2 regions of the Cupriavidus sp. SW-Y-13 genome follow, and region 1 is predicted to be linked to the other one. Evidence: predicted binding sites of a transcription regulator. Region 1 holds the regulator's gene; the other holds the start of a gene.
What was found. The regulator FNR, encoded in region 1, switches genes on or off when oxygen is low (the NO sensors DNR and NnrR bind a similar motif). The targets are predictions, from matches to a motif close to TTGATNNNNATCAA.
Positions count from the first base shown of each region.

Region 2: a site for FNR is predicted at 2,891-2,904, ahead of GA566_RS25205 (OmpW family protein). Genes of this name have one in related genera too.

Region 1 is NZ_WHLX01000001.1:2,027,055-2,034,359, forward strand. Features, by position in the region: gene rimP (ribosome maturation factor RimP) at 1-138, opposite strand, end outside; gene rluB (23S rRNA pseudouridine(2605) synthase RluB) at 477-2,411, opposite strand; gene scpB (SMC-Scp complex subunit ScpB) at 2,440-3,348, opposite strand; gene GA566_RS09045 (sulfite exporter TauE/SafE family protein) at 3,897-4,667, opposite strand; gene fnr (fumarate/nitrate reduction transcriptional regulator Fnr) at 4,752-5,477, shown strand; gene GA566_RS09055 (hypothetical protein) at 5,544-5,789, opposite strand; gene GA566_RS09060 (FixH family protein) at 5,786-6,013, opposite strand; gene ccoG (cytochrome c oxidase accessory protein CcoG) at 6,025-7,305, opposite strand, start outside.
Region 2 is NZ_WHLX01000002.1:2,156,449-2,163,753, forward strand. Features, by position in the region: gene GA566_RS25195 (hypothetical protein) at 1-344, opposite strand, end outside; gene GA566_RS33575 (hypothetical protein) at 653-787, shown strand; gene leuA (2-isopropylmalate synthase) at 899-2,584, shown strand; gene GA566_RS25205 (OmpW family protein) at 2,968-3,624, shown strand; gene GA566_RS25210 (AMP nucleosidase) at 3,761-5,251, opposite strand; gene GA566_RS25215 (GNAT family N-acetyltransferase) at 5,517-5,903, shown strand; gene GA566_RS25220 (NADPH-dependent F420 reductase) at 5,946-6,704, opposite strand; gene GA566_RS25225 (ParB/Srx family N-terminal domain-containing protein) at 6,866-7,305, shown strand, end outside.

The DNA of each region.
Region 1 (7,305 bases):
CTCGCAATCCTCAATGACGATGCCGGTTTCAGGCTGATCGATGTAGACACGCAGAAGTCCGGCCGGGGCACGCTCAAGCTCAACCAACTCGTAGCCCATGCCGATAAGGGTGGTTTCGATCAAATCTGCCAGATGCACTGTAATCCCGAGTAGTGGCCTTCAACACCGTGGCAGGCACTGGACAACACAACGTTCTGAAAGCGAGTTTCCGAAACCTGTAAGCTGCCCCTGCCTGCCCATCACCCTCGGGCGGTGCGCAGCGTGGCGCAAACCAGCCGCACTCGACGCGCACTCACGAACGGGCGAACCAAAAAAAAATGGGCGCAATGCCCATCATTCGCCCATCCCACTGAGGATGATACTTTTGAATAGACTTGGATTATACGCGGATTATGTCCAAAAGGCAAAAGCCGGTTGTATCCGCACTGGATGGGGGCAATGACGCCATGCGCACATCGACCCCACCCTGCCTGGCGTCAGCGATGACCGCCCCGACCACCACCGCCCCCGCCACCACGCGGACGCCGTGCGCCACCACCACCCGCCCCGCCACCGCTATTGCCACGGGCATTGCCGCCGCCCTTGGCAGCCTTCGGCATCACATTGCCGTTCACCTCGCCACCGCCACGACGCGGACGGTTGCCTCCGGCATTGCCAGCATTGCCAGCGTTTCCACCACGCCCACCACGGCCACCTGCACCGCCAGGACCACGTGCACCGCCACCCATACCGCCCATGCCACCGCCAAACTTCGTCGAGTGCGACGTCAGCGGCGCAGGACCCGACGGGATGTAGCCCATTGATGTCTGCATCGGATCAGGCTGGCCGCGGCCGGCGTTACCGCCACCGCGATTGCCACCGGCTTTCTCGAACCGCGGCAGTCCATCCATGCCCGTGACCATGGGCATGCCCGCGATCGCAGCCTCGGTGCGCGCCTTACGCCCGCCCACCTTGGTCATGCCCTTGCCGCCGCCCTGCTCGCCCTTGGCCGGTGCTTTCAGGCCAATATTGGCCATCAGGTTGCGCACCTCGGTGGCTTCGAGTTCCTGCCAACGGCCACGCTTGAGACCACGTGGCAACAGGAATTGCCCGTAGCGTGTGCGAATCAGGCGTGAAACGGTCAGGCCCACCGCCTCGAACATGCGGCGTACTTCGCGGTTCCGTCCTTCGGTCAGCGCTACGTGATACCACTGGTTCACACCCTCGCCACCGCCATCGGCGATCTGCAGGAAGTTAGCCTGGCCGTCGTCGAGTTCGATGCCGTGAAGCAGACGCTGACGATCGGACTCGGCCAGTTCACCCAGCGTGCGCACCGCGTATTCACGCTCCACGCCATAGCGCGGGTGCATGAAGCGGTTGGCGATATCGCCCGAAGTCGTGAAAATCAGCAGGCCCTCGGTATTGAAGTCCAGCCGGCCCACGGCGACCCACTTGCCGTTCTTGATACGCGGCAGGCTGTCGAATACGGTCGGACGGCCTTCCGGATCCGACTGGCTGACGATTTCACCGGCTGGCTTGTGATACAGCAACACCCGGGGCGGCTTGGTCGTAATCTTGCGGTGGATCAGCTTGCCGTTTACGCGCACCTGATCGGCCGGCAGGATCCGCTGGCCAATATGTGCTGGAAGCCCGTTGACGGAAACACGACCCTGCAGGATCAGTTCTTCCATTTCGCGGCGGGACCCCAGCCCACCGTCAGCCAACACCTTGTGCAGCTTCGGCGCATCGTCATCCGATGTCAGCTCACGAACGGGCTTCGCCTTTGTGCGCGGAACGACCATGTCTTCCTGGTCGAACTGCTCGGAGATCACAAAGCGGAACAGATCCTCGCCACCTGCAGCCTTGAGCGCCTTGCCGGCGGGCTTCGCCGACTTGTCACCTTGACGGGATTCACCCTGGCGCTGATCGCCGCGACCACCCGGTTTGCCAGCGCCACCCTGGCCCTTGCGCTGCTGCGGGCCTGGCTTGTTGCGCCTGCCGGCCTGCTCGGCTGCTGGCTTGTTCTCACCGTCGACCATCGCAGCCTTACGTTGCGGCTGCTGCCGCCGACGGCGCTGCGGCTGGCCTTCGCCCGATTCGGACTGGCGCGGATTAGCCGGCCGCATTTCCGCCCGTGGAGCCGCGACCTGTTCACCGGCATCGGCGGCAGGCGCAGGCTTGCGTCGGCCGCGTGTCCGCGGTGCTGCGGGCTGCGCACCCTCTTCGGCCTGCACCGGCGGCGCATCGGCATCACCCCGACCGGCATCCCGATCCTGGGCACCCTGGCGGCGGGACGCCACCAGGTTTCGCAGACCGCGGCGGAGGCCCTTGCGGCGCGGCGCGCCGTCCGCGCCATTGCCCGTATCGGGCGCTGCGCCGGTGTCGCCCGGCACGTCCGGCTGGCGGACGTCTTGATCAGCGGAATCAGACAAAGTATTCACTATCGATGTTGCATGTTATTCAGTTGGACACGCGCTCGTCGTCCTCGGCCGGATAAGGCGCGTCGCCCTCCAGACCCGATTCCTCGGCAACTTCCGAAACGGAAGCCTGAGTGTCCACGTGGAAACCGTTGGCATGCGCCAGCGGCACGTCGTCGTCCTGCCCGAGTGACGGGGGATCGGACTCGACGCTGCTTTCTTGTTCTTGCGATGCGCCTTCAATGACCTCGGTGGAATCGGCAGTTTCCAAATTGGCCGGCGTCTCCGCATCGGCCTTCTCGGTGTCCGCCGGCGTCACGGCGTTGGGGACCACTTCCGTGGCCGCAAAAGCCTCTTCGTCGCCAGCAGGCGGATTGGCCGTGGCGATATCTTCGAAGTCGATGGCTTGTTGATCCAGCAACGTTGCCTGGGCCTGCGCCTGAGCATCCTCAAGCGGCGGGAGTTCGTCCAGCGAACGCAAGCCAAGGTCATCGAGAAACGCCTTGGTCGTCGCATAGAGTGCCGGGCGTCCAGGAACGTCACGATGGCCGATCACTTCGATCCAGTCGCGGTCCTCAAGCTTTTTGACGACTTCCGTACTGACCGTCACTCCGCGGATTTCTTCGATGTCGCCACGCGTCACCGGCTGGCGATACGCGATGATCGCCAGCGTTTCCATCACCGCGCGGGAATACTTGGGCGGCTTTTCCGGATTGAGCCGGTCGAGATACTCGCGCATTTCGGGCCGGCTCTGAAAACGCCAGCCGCTCGCCAGCGCCACGAGTTCCACGCCACGCCGTTGCCAATCGTTCCGCAACTCTTCGAGGAGCACCCGGATCGTGTCGGCACCGACATCGTCGGCAAACAACCGTCGCAGATCACCGACGCGCAACGGTTCCTGCGCACAGATCAGCGCGGTCTCGAGGACGATCTTCGCCTCTTGGGTATTCATGTGATTGTGTGCAGCCTGTCTTTGCACCTGCCCCCGGACGAATCCCGGGGCACTGGAGATTGCAGATACAGCGAGGCCAAAGCCATCGCCATCTCGTCGCGCAGACGGTCCACGCTGGTTTCAGCGCCGCCGTGCACCTCGTTCTTTGCATCGAATTGCCGGGACTGTCCGGCAGGAGATCGTCCAGGGCCGGCAGCCATCACCGGTCGACGGACCTCTTGCGTCGCGCCTCCCCTTCGGGGCGGACATTCGCCTGGGCCAACGCATGACCAAGACGGCAAGAAACAATCGGATATCGGCTCAGGAAACTTCGCCCTGACCCGGCGTCACCTTCCACACCGCCGTCGGCCTTTTAACCAGATCTTTTGAACCGGATGGACTGTGGGGATGGTTCCGGCATGCAACTGCATGGCCAGAAACCCTGGGCGGGCATCCCTGATGAGAGAAACCGCCCCGGCGACGCCTCGTGCATGACGCGGCGCGATACCGTGGTTCTCGCGATTGTATGGCATTACCGCCGGATACCGCAACCCGGGGCTGTGGCCGATTCAGAACACCACGCAGAATCCGGCGTGCGCAAGCGTCTCCGGAAGCCATACGGCCCGGGCCACCCCCAGCAACCCGAAACCCGCCACGAGCAAAGCTGAAACGGTGCGAACCCACCGCTTGCGCGACCACTGCCGCAGGTAACCGGATAACCCCGAGATCACCAGCAGATTCGGCAAAGTACCTAGTCCGAAGGCTCCCATGACGAGTGCGCCCGACGAAGCATTGCCCGCCAGCAGCGCCAAGCCGAGCGCACTATAGATCATTCCGCAGGGCACCATACCCCATACAAGACCCATGCCGAATCGGTGCATCGCTGACGGCACTGCGGCAGGACCGCCATGCAACCCCTGAGTCGATCGAACGTGCCGCAAGAGCTTGGCGACGTGCGAAGCGATCCGCGCGACAAAACGTTCCACGGCACCCATGCGCATCTGCCAGCCGAAAAGCAACCACAATCCGGCCATGATCAGCAACAGGCTCCCCACGCCGAACAGCCATCGCTGCAATGGCAGATAGTCGTGCGCCCACGCCGCCGCACCCACTGCACCGGCCAATGCGCCGAGCAACATGTACGTCGTCACCCGGCCCGCATGCATGACGCAAATCGACATCCACCAGTGCCGTCTAGAACGGTGCAAGAACGAGACCGTCTGTTGCACTTGCTGCGGATTTTGTTCGACTGCAATAGCAATTCCTCCACACATCGCCGCGCAATGCACACCGCCAAACAGGGCAATCAGAAAAACGCTTAAAAGCACGCCAAATGGCAACTGTTCCTCGCTTCCGCGTCACTCGACGCTGTAAAATGCATGCATCGCGCCCTCGCTGCAAGCGCATTCAAACGAGCACTTCAATTGCTGACTTCCATCCCCGTTACCGAGATGTCGCCACGCTGCTCCACGTGTGCCATGGGCCAACTCTGCCTGCCCGTGGGCATGTCGCAGCAGGACCTCGTAAAAATGGACACTCTCGTGCAGGAGCGCGTGCGTGTCCACAAGGGCGAAACGCTGTATCGAATGGGTGAACCGCTCTCCGCGGTCTACGCCATTCGTTTCGGCACGCTGAAAACCCACGTCACCATGGAGGATGGGCGTACTCAAATTACCGGCTTCCATCTTCCGGGAGAAGTCATCGGCCTCGATGGACTCGGCGAGATGCAACATGCATCGGATGCGACCGCCCTCGAGGACGCTGAAGTCTGCGTCGTGCGGTTCGACGATCTGCAATCGCTGTCGAATCATCTGCCTTCGCTGCAAGGTCAGTTCCTGCGACTTATGAGCAAGGAGATCTCGCAGGACCAGGTCATGCTGATCACGCTTGGCTCGATGCGTGCCGAAGAGAGACTCGCCGCCTTCCTCGTCAATATGTCCGAGCGCCTCTCCGCACGCGGTTATTCCTCCACGGAGTTCGTGCTGCGCATGAGCCGCGAGGAAATCGGCAGCTATCTCGGCCTCAAGCTCGAAACCGTCAGCCGCCTGTTCTCCCGGTTCGCGGAAGCTGGCCTGATCCAAATTCGTCAACGGCATGTGAAGATCATCGACATGGCTGGCATCAAGCAGGTCTATAGTCGCTCCTGCTAGGCGCCATCCTGCTGCAAGACCAGAGCCGCACAGCATCACGCTGTTGCGGCTTTTTTTGCGAAATTGCTATTCGAGTTCATCGGTATCGCTGAGCCTGCCCGGCATCGTGTAAAGCGTGAGACCGCTGGACAGTGCGCAGAACAGCCACGCCAGCAGAAAGCCCACGGTGTAGATCGCCTGCCTCGAAGCCTCCACCGGTTGGCCGAAGAAACTGATGTCTCCCGGGTCGACAACGGAAAACACTACCGCCGTAGCCGCGCCACCCATCAGAAACGCTGGCCACAGTACCCACATCAGCCAGCGCAACCTCATGGATGACTCCCTTGTTCCGTGGCGCTTCCGACATCGGCTTTCTCGACGACCAGTCCATGGCGGGTGGCATCGCGCACAGGGACGTCCGCATGTGTGCTGGCCAGCCAGATCGTGATACCACAACCCACCATCGCCAGCATCGGGCCGGCCATCAAGATCCACGGCCACGGCTCCTTGTACCAGGGTCGAACGGCATGGGGAGGCTGTTGGGGGCGCTGAGCCATTGCATCTCCTCTTACAAGTTGCGGGGAACGATAAAGCTTGTGCTCTGACGGATCTGCGACCGGCGTTGCGACTCGGTTTCCGCCGTGACCGTCACGTCGATCTTGTGGGTACCTTGCCTGGCGTCTTCGATCGGCACACGGATGCGAATTGGCAACAGCCGGTTCGACGTGGGATCTAGAGTGCTGGCCGTCTGGTCATACTCGACGGTGAGCCCTTTCATATCGTAGCCATCTACCTTCACATCGATTGTCACTGGTGACTCGGTGGCATTGATCAACTGCAACCGGTACACGTTCTCGACCCAGCGTCCATCCACCTCGCGACCAAGCGCTCCACGGTCTCGAATGATGTCGACCTTCAGCGGCGTGCGCATCGCCAGCGACGCGGCAAAGCCACCCATCAGTGCCAGCCAGATCACCATGTAGATCATGGTGCGAGGCCGCACCAGCCGCTTGCGGGCCTCGGCAATGGACAACGCCGATCGCATGGCATTCTCGGAGGTGTACCGGATCAGCCCGCGCGGGTACTCCAGCTTGTCCATGACCTGATTGCAGGCGTCGATACAAGCTCCGCATCCAATGCATTCGTACTGGAGGCCGTCCCGGATATCGATCCCCGTCGGGCACACCTGCACGCAGATGCTGCAGTCCACGCAGTCGCCCAGGCCGGCGGCACGGTGATCCAGCTTCCGCGAGCGGCCGCCGCGCGGCTCACCACGCCCCACGTCATAGGTCACCACAAAGGTGTCGCGGTCCACCATCACGCTCTGGAAACGCGCATACGGACACATGTACTTGCAGACCTGCTCACGCATGAAGCCGGCGGCGCCCCAGGTAGCGAACGCATAGAACAGCATCCAGAATGCCTGCCACGGCCCCAGTGACCACTGCAGTATCTCGCTGCCAAGCTCCCGGATCGGCGCGAAATAGCCGATGAATGTGAAGCCGGTCCAGAGGGCGATCAGGATCCAGAGCGTATGCTTCGTCGTCTTGATCCTGAACTTGCGCAAACTCCATGGATCGCCATCGAGCCGGATGCGCGCGATGCGATCACCTTCCACACGCCGCTCGATCCACATGAATATTTCGGTGTAGACCGTCTGAGGACAAGCGTAGCCACAGAAGAGCCGGCCGGCGATGGCGGTGAACAGAAAAAGTGCCAGTGCCGAAATGACCAGGAGCACGGCGAGATAGATCACGTCCTGCGGCCAGAGCACAAGACCGAAAATGTAGAACTTGCGTGCTCCGAGGTCGAACAGAACAGCCTGCCGGTCGTTCCATCGCAGCCAGGG
Region 2 (7,305 bases), on a different contig from region 1:
CTGCCTGGCACCGTGCCATTGGCCACGGCCGCCACAGCGCCGTTCGAGCTCGACCAGACAAAGCTTGTGGAACCTGTCACGTCGTTGCCGAGGTCGTCGACCACCGACGCCGCCAGCGTGATCGAATTGCCCACGCTAACCTGGCCCGAGGTCTGGTTCATCACCAGCGTGTAGGACTTGGCAACCGGCGTGGTGGTACCACCACCGCCGCCACCGCTGCCACCCGTGTCCGTCGGCGCGGCGGCACCGCTGCCCGATCCGCCGCCCCCACCTCCGCCGCAAGCTGCCAACATCATTGCCGTTGCCATGCAGGCGAGCCAGCTCGTCCACGTGCGTGTACGCATGATTTGTCCCCTTCGTCGTTATCGGTCCCGTTCCACCTGATAATCAATCTAGGCGCGATGGTCCGCGCGATGTACCGGCCAGAGGACTGAGCGGCAGCGTACAAAACGGGGGGAAATCATCCGTTCGGGGTAAGCCGAACGTTCGTGCGTGAGAACCCGATGTGGGCGACTGCGAGCCTGTTCGACACTGCTGGCGAGCTGGTCGAGGAATGCACCCCCGTTGACGGCACTACGGGTTTTGCACTACTCTGCGTCAGTCGTCTGCCACACGCGGACGTCGATTTCCTCAGCCCCCGCTTTCAGCCCGAATGCACGCAATCGCCCTCAACCTCCGCCACGCCGCCGATGCCCTGCGCATCGATGTCGCCGTGCGCGCGCGCGTTGCCGGCCTGCTGGGCGCTTCCTCGCTACTGCTAGACCTACCGATCGGTTGCCGGGCCTAGAGCCCGTGGCAAGCTCGGCAGCCCTCAGCCTCTTTTTCCGTTTGACTTGAGACGTCCGCACGACGGTCCGTCTCGTCCCAACTTCCTTAGCGAGGGAGAACACTCATGCCCATGTTGCGCAACCCCAGCACCAAATACCGTCCCGCCACCGTTGTCGATTTGCCTGACCGCACCTGGCCGTCGCGCCAGATCACGCGTGCGCCGCGCTGGATGAGCACCGATCTGCGCGATGGCAACCAGGCACTGATCGAGCCGATGAATGGCGAGCGCAAGCTCCGCTTCTTCGAGCAACTGGTCAAGGTTGGCATCAAGGAAATCGAAGTCGCGTTCCCGTCCGCATCGCAGACAGATTTTGACTTTGTGCGCATGCTGATCGAGGAGAATCGCATTCCGGACGACGTCACCATCGTCGTACTCACGCAGGCCCGCGAAGACCTGATCCGCCGCACCGTGGAATCGGTGCGCGGCGCCAAACGCGCTACCGTCCATCTGTACAACCCCATCGCACCGGCCTGGCGTCGCATCGTCTTCAATGCCTCGCGCGAGGAGATCAAGGAGGTGGCCGTGGCCGGCACCCGCCTGATCCGCGAACTGACCGATGCGATGCCCGGCACAGCATGGTCGTACGAATACTCCCCGGAGACCTTCAGCCTCGCAGAACTCGATTTCTCGCTGGAAGTTTCCGATGCGGTCTCGGCAGTGTGGCAACCCGACGCCACGCGTCCGATGATCCTGAACCTGCCGACCACGGTGGAATGCAGCACGCCCAATATCTTTGCGGACCAGATCGAATGGATGCACCGCAAGCTTGCGCGCCGCGAACACATCGTGCTGTCGGTTCATCCACACAATGACCGGGGCACCGCCGTCGCTGCGGCAGAACTGGCCGTGATGGCTGGCGCGGACCGCGTGGAAGGCTGCCTCTTCGGCAACGGCGAGCGCACCGGCAACGTGGACCTCGTCACGCTGGGGCTGAACCTCTACACGCAGGGCGTGGATCCCGAACTGGATTTTTCCGATATCGACGAAGTCAGGCAGTGCGTGGAGCATTGCAACCAGCTGCCCGTGCATCCGCGTCATCCGTATGTTGGCGACCTCGTCTTTACGGCATTCTCCGGCTCGCACCAGGACGCCATCCGCAAGGGCTTTGCGCAGCAGAAGCCCGACGCGATCTGGGAAGTGCCCTACCTCCCTATCGACCCGGCCGATCTCGGCCGCAGCTACGACGCGGTGATCCGCGTGAACAGCCAGTCGGGCAAGGGCGGCATGGCGTATCTGCTGGAACAGGTGCATGGCATCTTCATGCCGCGCCGGCTGCAGATCGAGTTCAGCCGCGCGGTGCAGGTCATGACCGACGAGACCGGCCTGGAGGCCAGCGCCGAGGATCTCTACGCGCTGTTCCGCCGCGAATACCTCGATGTGGATGCGCCGATTCGCCACGTCTCGCATCGCATGGTATCGAACGGCGACAGCGTGGAGATCGAGATGGAGCTGGTACGCGACGGCCAGCCCGTACGCGTGCGCGGCGCGGGCAACGGCCCGATCGATGCGGCCGTGGATGCCTTCTCGCGCGGCCTGGGGATCGCGGTGCGCGTGATGGACTATCACGAGCACGCCATGACCACCGGCGCCAACGCCAATGCGGCCTGCTATGTGGAAGTACGCGTGGGCGATTCGCCGACGGGGTTCGGCGCAGGCGTGGATACCAGCATCGTCACGGCATCGCTGAAGGCGGTGATCTCCGGCGTCAACCGACACCTCGCTGCGCGTGACGGCGGGCAGGCGAAGGCCGCCTGACGGGGCGCAGTCTCTCTGCAGACCAGGAATCGGACTCGGAAGAATCCGATAACGTCATGAGAAAAACGGTGTGCCCTGCCCCCACAGGGCACACCAGCAAAGACGTCCTTGCGGACGCCCACGACATGCGCGGTGCACAAACCACGTGCGCACAGCGTACGGGTGGGCGTCGGCGGACGCCACGAATAAAACCGCATGTAAATAGAAGCATCGGGGCACAAGCGCAAGCCCCTGACGATTGAATGAGCGGGCGGTGTCGCGTGTTGGCGACGCATACGCGCCCCGGACCTATCGGCTGCACACCAATTGTTTTGGGTCAAAGTCCGACGGATTGGCAGCGGACACACTGGTCGCACTTTTTCGATGTTAAGTGCCCAGACCCCATGACTACTATCACCACTCCCCGCCGCAAGACTGTCGCTTCCTCGATCTGCATGGCGCTCGCTGCCGCCACCATCGGCACGCTGTCCGCACCCGCCTTTGCCGCCGATGAAGGCCAGAGCAACTGGATGGTCCGCCTGCGCGGCACCTACCTGGACATGTCGAACAAGTCGGACCCGGTCGGCGGCGTGGGCGCCTCGGACCGCATCCACGTCAACAACAAGTGGATTCCGGAAGTCGACATCACGTACTTCATCGTGCCGCACATCGCCGCCGAACTTGTGCTGACGTACCCGCAGAAGCAGAACGTGAGCCTCGATGGCGCGAAGATCGGCACGTTCAAGCATCTGCCGCCGAGCCTGCTGCTGCAATATCACTTCCTGCCGAACGGCACGTTCCGTCCGTACGTCGGTGCCGGCGTCAACGTGACCCGCATCTACGGCGCGGACCTGGCAGGTGGCACGCTGGGCCTCGACCGCTGGAGTGTGGGCCCTGCGCTGCAGATCGGCATGGACTACAAGATCAACAAGAACTGGTTCCTGAACGTGGACGCCAAGAAGGTCTGGATCTCCAGCAACGTCTACTCTGGCTCGACCAAGGTCTCGACCGTCAACCTCGATCCGTGGCTGTTCAGCGCGGGCGTCGGCTACCGCTTCTGATTCTCCTCGCTTGTACCTTTGCAGCACCTGGAAGGGTTGTCTATCCGGCGCCCTCTCCGCCTCCCTGCGCGCGGCAATCCCGCGCGCTTTTTTATTTCTGGGGAGGCGGTAAAGAAAGGCGGAGTTGCGCGATCCTTTAGCGGAACGCCGGTTCGTCGAAGCTGCGCAGTTTGCGCGAATGCAGTTGTTCGACGCCGTTCTCGCGCAGGATGCGGATCGCTTCCAGGCCGATGGTCATATGCTGACTGACCCGCTGCCGATAGAAGGCGTTGGCCATGCCGCGCAGTTTCAGCTCGCCGTGCAGCGGCTTGTCCGAAACACACAGCAACGTGCCGTACGGCACCCGCAGGCGGAAGCCGTTGGCCGCCACCGCCGCGCTTTCCATATCGATGGCGATGGCCCGTGACTGGTTGAACCGGGCATAGAGCGCCTTCGATTTCAGTTCCCAGTTGCGGTCGTCGGTCGATACCACGGTGCCGGTCCGCATACGCGTCTTCATTTCCGTGCCCGACAAACCCGTCACGCGTGCCACCGCTTCCTGTAGCGCTACCTGGATTTCGGCAATCGGCGGCACTGGGACCCATGGCGGCAGGTCGTGGTCGAGCACATGATCGTCGCGCACGTAGGCGTGGGCCAGCACGTAGTCGCCAAGCTGCTGCGAGCGTCGCAACCCGCCGCAGTGGCCCACCATGAGCCAGCAGTGGGGACGCAGGACCGCGAGATGATCCGTCATGGTCTTGGCGTTAGACGGACCCACTCCGATATTCACGAGCGTCACGCCCAGCCCATCTTCGCGCACCAGATGGTAAGCGGGCATCTGCGGCAGGGCACGTGGGCGCGTGGCTTCCTCGGGCTCCGCGGCGCCCAGTTCCTGCACGATATCGCCGGGCTCGACGAACCTCACGTAGCCATCGCCACCGCCGTCGGCCATCAGGCCCCGGCCCAGTGCGACGAACTCGTCGACGTAGCGCTGGTAGTTTGTGAACAGCACGAAACGCTGGAAGTGTTGCGGCGCGGTGCCCGTGTAGTGGTACAGCCGCTGCAGCGCCAGATCCACGCGCTCGGCGGAGAACAGTGACAGCGGCCAGGCCTCGCCCGGCGTAGGCTCGTACGTGCCGTTGGCAATCGAATCGTCGATGCGGCTCAGCTCGGGCAGCACGAAGGATGCCTCCAGCTCGCGCGCCTGGGTGTAGCTGATGTCCGTGGTCGAGGCCTCGATCACGAACGGCAGCGGGATGGGCTGCCGGGATAGCCCCACCACCACCGGCACGCGGTGATAGCGCATCAGGCGCTCGATCTGGTCTCGGTAGTAGTCGCACAGCAGGTCGGGACGCGTCACCGTGGTGCCATAGACGCCGGGGTACGCCACCGTACCCCAGGAAGGCCGGCTGTCGGTGACCATCGTTTCCAGATTGACCGAGATGCCGAGGTAGGGATAGCAGGCGTGCGCGGCGGACGGCAGCGGCTTGCCGTGGGCGAAGGCATCGAAGCGTGCCCGCACCGCCGCCACGGAACTGTCGTAGATCTCGCGAATGCGTGCCAACGCGCTGTCGGCATCGTTGAACTCGGCCAGCTGATCGGCCGGATGGGCGGAAGAGAAGATCGGGGCATTCATGGCAGCCATCATACCGCCAGCTTCCGACGCCTGTCAGGTGTCTCGCGTGCGCGTCCGAACCGTGCGCGCCGCCGCATTCGGTGGATAAAGAGCGGCCAAAAGGCGGACAAAGTTGTTTGACGCCGCCGCATCCGCTTCGCTACACTCTGTCGCCAAATTGCGCGGCACTGGCACGACGTGCCCCGTGCGTCAATGGCTGGCGCGCATCCATGCCCTACTTTCGTCGGGGTCGGATGGCGAAATGCCGGTAGCCGGTATCACGCAGGAGGAATCGTCGATGGAAGTTCGTAACCCGTTGCCCGAGGAAATCGAGGCCGCCAGACAGCTGCTGGTTGCCAACGGTTGGGAACAGGTCAACAACCCCGAACGGTTCGCGCAACTGATCGCCAACTCCCAGCGGGTGGCGGTGGCCGTGGAGAACAGCGAGGTCATCGGCTTTGCCCGCGCGCTCTGCGACGATATCTCGAACGGCTATGTTTCGATGGTCGCCGTGGCGCCCCAGCACCGTCGCCGTGGCATCGGCCGCGCGCTGCTGCGTCATGTCATGGGCAACGATCCCGACATCACCTGGGCGCTGCGCGCCGCACGCTCCTCCGAAGCCGCGTTCTTCGGCCAGCTCGGTTTCACGCCTTCCATGGTGGCCATGGAGTGGCGCCGCCGTTAGGCCGCTTTCCCTCCTTCACAACGTTCCCTGAACACACCGCCCCTACTCGGCCATCGCGCGCCGGAAGTCCTCGGCCGTACCCATCTGGCGGAACAGCTTGCCACCGGGCGCGAAGCGGTCCGCCGAAGACAGCCCACCCACGACGACGGGATCGAATCCAGCCTCGCGCACCAGCGCCGACGCCACCATCAGCGCCTCGGCATCGTTGCCGGCCAGCGGCACGGCCATCAGCGGTGGCTTGCGATGGCTTTCCCGCGCGAATTCGCCCGCGCCGGTGAAATTGAACACCCGCACCACGCGCGCGCCGCGCAGGTATCTGGACGTGGTAGCCCCGATCCCGTTGGCCTTGACCTCCTCCACCACCGCGCCATCCCGTCCGCTGATGGCATTGGTGGCATCGAGCACGATCTTGCCGCGCCATTCGTTCTGCTGCCCAACCTCGGGCACAGCGCCATAGGGCACAGCCAGCAACAGCACGTCGGCGAACGCCACGGCCTGCGCCACAGTGCCGGCCTGCGCGAGGGGTCCGAGGCTGTCAGTCAGCGGCTTCAGGGTTTCCGGGTGGCGCGACGAGAACATCACCGGGTGCCCGGCCTTGACCCAGAGCCCGCCGATGGTGCCACCAATCTTGCCGGAGCCGATCACGCCGATCCTCGATTTGCCCTTGTCCTTGTCTCGGGTCTTGCCCGATCCCGACTGGGCCACCGCATGCGTGGCGGGTAACGCCAGCAGCAGGCTCCAGCCGCCCGCGATCAACACCCTGCGACGGCTCGCCTTCCGCCCGTGAGGTATCTGCGCCATGAGGTCTCTCCGAGAGGTCCGATCCTGTCACTCTAGGCCATCACGGCATGCGGAGCGATCAGGTTGTCACGGAACCGTCATCCCCCGTGCCTAGACTGGCGCGCGGCAACGTGCCGCGTACGACGCACGCTTGCCCAGACGACAACAACACAGGAAAGATCATGGGAAGCAGGTCGAGGAACACGGGACACCAAGCGGGACACCACGCGGGACACCACGCGGGACGCCACGCACCATCGGCTATCGCCGCGGTCACGATGCTGGCGCTGGCCGCCACACTGGCCGCTTGCGGCGGTAGCGATGACAACGGCAGCACCGGTAGCAACAATGGCACGGGCAACAACGGCGGCACCGGCACCACGCCGGCAGCCGTGCAGCCGCTGTCGGGCGGCTCGCTCTACGTGGGCGCGGTGAGCTTCGGCGACACGGTCTCCGTGGCCCTGGACCAGCCCGCCGCCGGCCAGTTGACGCTGCGCTTCCTCGATTCGCGCTTCGGACTGGCCGGTACACTGGTGGGTCAGTACACGGTCGAGGGCAACATGTATCGCGTCTCGAAGCTGGCTGCGGTCGGCAGCGACGTTCCCGCCGCGCTGGCCGCCGC